2 regions of the Colwellia sp. PAMC 21821 genome follow, and region 2 is predicted to be linked to the other one. Evidence: predicted binding sites of a transcription regulator. Region 2 holds the regulator's gene; the other holds the start of a gene.
The links. The regulator MetJ, encoded in region 2, represses methionine synthesis genes. The targets are predictions, from matches to a motif close to TAGACGTCTAGACGTCTA.
Positions count from the first base shown of each region.

Region 1: the regulator MetJ is predicted to act here: its motif matches at 2,123-2,140, upstream of metK (methionine adenosyltransferase).

Region 1 is NZ_CP014943.1:547,761-550,977, reverse strand. It holds gene rsmE (16S rRNA (uracil(1498)-N(3))-methyltransferase) at 1-525, opposite strand, end outside; gene metK (methionine adenosyltransferase) at 787-1,974, opposite strand; gene murI (glutamate racemase) at 2,247-3,101, opposite strand.
Region 2 is NZ_CP014943.1:2,345,056-2,348,272, forward strand. It holds gene ccoG (cytochrome c oxidase accessory protein CcoG) at 1-216, shown strand, start outside; gene A3Q33_RS10035 (VOC family protein) at 362-775, shown strand; gene A3Q33_RS10040 (hypothetical protein) at 1,164-1,421, shown strand; gene metJ (met regulon transcriptional regulator MetJ) at 1,539-1,883, opposite strand; gene metB (cystathionine gamma-synthase) at 2,114-3,217, shown strand, end outside.

The DNA.
Region 1 (3,217 bases), 1.8 Mb from region 2:
GTTCAGTTTTAAGGCTTTACTGTCTTGCTGTAACCAATCGTCTAAATAAATCGGTGTTGCTACTATAGGGACCGCGCAACGGCCACTTTGTTCACAGGCACTTATCACTATTTTTTGCCATTGCTGGTGTTTTTTCTCTAAGCGTTCGCCGCTAAGCTTTACACCACAGCGCTCGGTGAAAATTGGCGTAATAGTATTAACGCCTAATTCTACTGACTTTTGCAAGGTAAAATCCATGCGATCACCCCGTGAAATACCTTGGGCTAAATGTATATTCAGTGGCGACTCGTTTTCAATTAGCTTTTTAGCGATAACCTCTACATCAGCACTTTTTTTACCCACGTTAGCAAGTTTGGCTTGGTACTCAAAGTATCCTGCCTGTTCTGCTACGCCATTAAACAACGTAATGTCGTCACCGTTTTTAAGACGTAATACTCGCACAATATGGCCAAAAGCATCTTCGTTTAATGCTTGGGTCTGACCCACTTCAAAGGTTTGTGCTTGGTAAATACGAGGGTTACGCATAAAGGTTATCCATATCTGCTATTTATTTTTAATTTGTTGAGTTTACATTAACTATTAACGCTAAGGCTATTATTGCTGAAAGGCGAATGTATTTTTGCAAGATTTGTCACTGGCTGCAATTTATAACATAGCCAGTAGATAAGGGCATTGAATACTAAATTCAATTAATAGGCAGGAAAATAATCGACTTTATTTATTTTAGCGATAGCTAATTAACAAAAAACCGCTCAAAGAGCGGTTTTGTTAAACAAGCATTGTAAATTAAATACCAGCAGATAAACGTAACGCTTCAGCTTTATCTGTTTTTTCCCAGCTAAATGCTGTGAAGGTATCATCGCCAACCGTCATCTCAAATGGTTCGCGACCAAAGTGACCATAAGCCGCTGTTTGCTTATACATAGGGTGTAGCAGGTCTAACATTTTAGTTATACCGTATGGGCGTAAGTCAAAGTGTTCACGTACAATTTCAACTAAACGCGCTTCAGACACTTTACCCGTTCCAAAACTATCAATTGAAATTGAAGTCGGTTCAGCAACACCAATTGCGTATGATATTTGAATTTCACAACGATCAGCTAAGCCCGCTGCAACAATGTTTTTAGCCACATAACGGCCAGCATAAGCCGCGCTGCGATCAACTTTTGATGGATCTTTACCAGAGAAAGCACCACCACCATGACGTGCCATGCCGCCATAAGTATCAACAATAATCTTACGACCTGTTAAACCACAATCACCAACCGGGCCACCAATAACAAAACGACCAGTAGGGTTGATATGGTATTTAGTGTCTTTCGTTAACAACTCGGCAGGTAACACATGCTTAATAATGTTTTCCATTACCGCTTCATGTAAATCTTCTTGTTTGATATCAGGGTTGTGCTGTGTAGACAATACAACTGTATCAATAGCAACAGGCTTGTTATCTTCATAAATAAAGGTAACTTGGCTTTTTGCATCAGGACGCAACCAAGGTAAAATACCTGATTTGCGTGCTTCAGCTTGACGCTCAACTAAACGGTGCGAATAGTATAAAGGCGCAGGCATTAAAGTTTCGGTTTCATTGGTAGCATAACCAAACATTAAACCTTGGTCACCAGCCCCTTGGTCTTCAGGCTTAACGCGATCAACACCTTGAGCAATTTCTGGTGACTGTTGGCCAATTAAGTTCATAATGCCGCAGGTTTCACCATCGAAGCCAACATCAGAAGATGTGTAACCAATTTCTGAAATAACATCACGGGTAATTCTTTCTAAATCTACCCAGGCTGTTGTTGAAACTTCACCAGAAATAATCGCAACACCCGTTTTTACCATAGTTTCGCAGGCAACTCGTGCATGTTTATCTTTGGCAATAATAGCATCTAAAACCGCATCAGAAATTTGATCGGCTATTTTATCTGGATGTCCTTCTGACACTGACTCAGAAGTAAAAAGGTGTGTAGACATAAACCCTCTGTAAAAATTAACTGAAAAACAATCTTATACCAATTGGACTCATTTATAAGCCACCGAGCGATAACCGCATAATTAGTATTAGTCTTTAATGGCGATATTCTAACTGTTTAGCTAACTTATTCCTAGAGTTATTTACGCCTAGATGGCTAAACGTCTTTAATTGGTCTGTTTATTTGAAGAATATATGTAACAGTTATTTGCCAGTTAATGTTTTGGAACTGTGGAGATAAGCAGGAAAGACTGACGTGAGCGTACTTTTAGGATTAAGGATAACTATTTAATTGCAACGGGCGTTGCCAAATGTGATTAAAGAGTGCTTGCTGAGTTTCGCAGCACTTAGAACTATAAAAGGTAGTTGTGCCTAAGTTATTACTGGTATTAATAAGTTGATAAAGTGCTAACTGTCGCTGTAATTGCTCGGTAACCGGCAATGCCGTCTCCATAATCACGACATTGTTGCCACAAATTTCGTTAATCAAGTTTTTTACTAACGGGTAATGTGTACAACCTAACACGATAGTATCTACGCCTTTTGCCAGCAAAGGTTGCAAATATCCGGTTAGCATTAATTTGCACTCAGACGAGTTTTTCTTATCTTGTTCTATCAGCTCCACTAAGCCAGGGCAGGGCTGAACAATGACCTCGCTGTTACGACTATATTGCGCAACTAAGCCTAAAAAACGCGGATTGTGAGCTGTTGCTTTAGTGACTAATATCGCCACTTTTTTATTTTTACTTAAGTTTACTGCTGGCTTTATCGCGGGTTCTACACCAATAACAGGAATTAAAATATTTTTACGGAGTTGATCAATCGCATTTACGGTGGCGGTATTACAGGCAACAACAATTGCTTTGGCCTTGCGTTCAATAAACCACTGAGCTATTTCATTAACGCGTTGTTGAATAAACTCAGCCGACTTGTCGCCATAAGGGGCATGTAAAGTATCGGCAACATAGAGTAAGTTTTCATTGGGTAAGTGCTGATTTATGCATTGCGCGATAGATAAGCCGCCAACGCCGGAGTCGAATATACCAATAGGATCACTGTTAGTTGCTTGCAGTTTATTTTCTGTAGCTGAATTTGCTGCGGTTATATTGGTATTTTTTTGGTTTGGCATTAAATTGATGCGACTTAATTCATGGCGAAGTTAGTTGTACTAAGTATATTATCAACAGGCAAATCAGATCTATAGATATTTTGGTAATGATATTAACTGCCTAAACTCGACAGTGA
Region 2 (3,217 bases):
CGGCAATTTAAGATCACGGTTTTGGAAAAAGTTGTGAGTTTAAGTGTTGACGGCAACGTGATGATCAAAGCCGGGGAAATCGCCAGTGTGCCTGTACATTTTACGATGACCCCGGAAAACATCAGCCAACAAATTACGCCAGTGACTCTGACTGTTGCCGTTGATAATATGCCGGATATTAAGGTTGTTAAACCAACCAAGTTTTTTTCAAATTAATTAACTAGTGGCTCGTTATGATGAAAAAAGACCTCAACGTGAGGTCTTTTTTAATTAAATCATGCAAAGTTAATTACGAAGAAAAAAATACGCTAGAATGGCGTTACTTGGACTATGAGTAGAGAAAATGAATAAAGAACAAAGCATGACTAAACCAATCAAACAAAGCATATCGAATATTGCACTCGTGGTCGAAGATTACGACGATGCGATTGAATTTTATACCAAAAAATTAAATTTTGAGCTCATTGAAGATACTGACTTAGGCGCTGGCAAACGTTGGGTACAAATATCTCCTCCAAATTCAGTTGGCACTAATCTCCTGCTGGCTAAAGCCAGTAATGCTCAGCAACAACAATCAGTCGGCAACCAAGCGGGTGGGCGAGTATTTTTGTTTCTACAAACTAATGATTTTTGGCGTGATTATGAAGCGATGAAAAGCCAAGGCGTTGAGTTTACTGAAGAACCCCGTATTGAAGCATATGGCACAGTAGTTGTATTTAAAGACTTGTATGGCACTAAATGGGATTTACTGCAGTTGAATAATGCTGGCGGGTAATGGCTGATAAAGTATTAGCTTTATTGATTGAAACTACGCAATATTAAATAACGGACCAGAGCTTATACCAAATGTAATAAGTTATTGACCAATTTTAAGCGAGGATAAATTGTTCAAGAATACATGTTTATTGTTCCAGACTAAACATAAGTACCTGCATCCCTGCAGGCAAGGCGTTTGATTGATTAGGGCATGGATGCCCGTAAGTAGAACAATGCAGGAGCAATTGTCGAGTAATAGCGGGCGTGTGTGATTGAAAACAACGCAGTTATTGACGATTTAAACCGCCTTAAAATGATCGATTATTTATTTCAATTGGTATTAGTGGCAAAACTGTAGATCTACATCCATAATAGATTAAATTTTATACTTTAAGAATGGTCGCAGCATGGAAGCAAATATAAAAATCAACACCGTTATACGTATTTTAGGTGGGTTAGTCTCAGTGCTATTTTTATTCACGGTTTATATTTCATTGTTTTCAAATGGTAAAATGGCTGTAGATATGGGGATTTCTGGTTTTATTTTTATACTACTTGTAGCCCCTGTCTGCATTTATGGTTACATTTCAGGTAAAATATTAGATAAGCTGCCAACTAATTTAGTCGATGTCATTAAGGGAAAGATATTGAGAGATAAGGATTAAGACTAAGTATATAAATACCTAATTGACTCATTTAAAATGGGCTCAACAATTTTTTGGAATAAAAAAGGCGCATTAAGCGCCTTTTGTCATTGATAAACCCAGTGTTTAATTACCCGATTAATCTTCTGTTTCTTCTTCAATTTCTGTTTCGTACTCGCTAAAATCCGTTACACCTTGGGCTTCTAAGGCTCTACGTACACTGGCGGGTAATTTTTGTGTGTTGTCTTTTGCTAAGTCACTATCGTCTGGCAAAGGCTGGCCAGTAAAAGCATGTAAAAATGCTTCACATAATAGTTCACTGTTGGTCGCATGACGCAAGTTATTGACTTGTCGACGTGTACGTTCATCAGTGAGCACTTTTAAAACACGTAAAGGGATAGACACGGTGATCTTTTTTACTTGTTCACTTTTCTTCCCGTGTTCGGCGTATGGGTTAAGATACTCGCCATTCCACTCTGCCATGAATATTCCTCAAACTTAAATGATTACGAAAAACTTATATTTAGCTTGTCTGGTATACCAGTTAGCGATAAGTTTATTCTTACTAGTTGATTTTACTGGTTGTGGGGCGTGAGTCAATAACGAATGTGTAGAAGTTTAGATGTCTAAAGTTCTTGACCCCAGAACTTAAACCATTTAGATTGATAGACGTCCAAACATCTAAATAGAAAAGTACCAATACTGGAGTACACATGAGCGAGAAAAAATTTGCCACTACCGCTGTTCGAGCGGGCATTAATAGTGACCAACAACACGGTGCTGTTATTCCAGCTATTCACCTTTCAAGTACTTATGCATTGAAAGGTTTTAATGAAAAACGTCAATTTGATTATTCACGTACCGGTAACCCAACACGCGCCACTTTTGCGCAAGCTATTGCAGAGTTAGAGCAAGGGGCTTTAGGTATTGTTACCAGTACGGGTATGTCAGCAGTACATCTTATTTGCCAATTACTGAGCCCGAAAGATACGGTTGTTATTCCACATGATTGTTACGGAGGTAGTTTTCGCTTATTTACCCATTTGGCAAAACGCGAGCTGTTTAATTTAGTGGTGGTTGACCAAAACGATCAAGCGGACTTATCACAAGCTTTGGCGAAAAAACCTAAATTAGTATTAATTGAATCGCCGAGCAACCCTTTGCTGAGGTTGGTAGATATAGCGGCCATAACAGAACAAGCCCATAGCGTGGGGGCATTAGTTGCGGTGGATAACACCTTTTTATCACCTGTTTTACAGCAGCCACTTTTACTGGGCGCCGATATCGTTTTTCACTCTACAACTAAATACATTAATGGACATAGCGATGTGGTTGGTGGTGTTTTAGTTACCAAAGAACTAGCGTTAGGTGAAGAACTTGCTTGGTGGGCAAATTGTATTGGCATTACAGGTTCAGCGTTTGATAGCTTCTTAGCGTTACGTGGTTTGAAAACATTGCCGATCAGAATGAAGCAGCATCAAATAAACGCTAATGCGGTCGCCGCATTTTTGCAGAAACATTCGGCTGTTGAAAAAGTTTATTTTCCAGGCTTAGCTGATCACCCACAACATGCTTTGGCTCAAAAACAGCAACATGACTTTGGTGCCATGATGAGCTTTGAACTTAAAGGTGGTGTTGAAGCCGTTAAAGTCTTGTTCGATAAACTAGAATTTTTCACCTTGGCACAATCATTAGGCGGTGTTGAAAGCTTAATCAGTCATCCATCGACCATGACCCATGCCGGGATGGAAATCGAAGCCCAATTGGCTGCCGGTATTACCCAGTCATTAGTTCGAATTTCAGTAGGTATTGAAGAT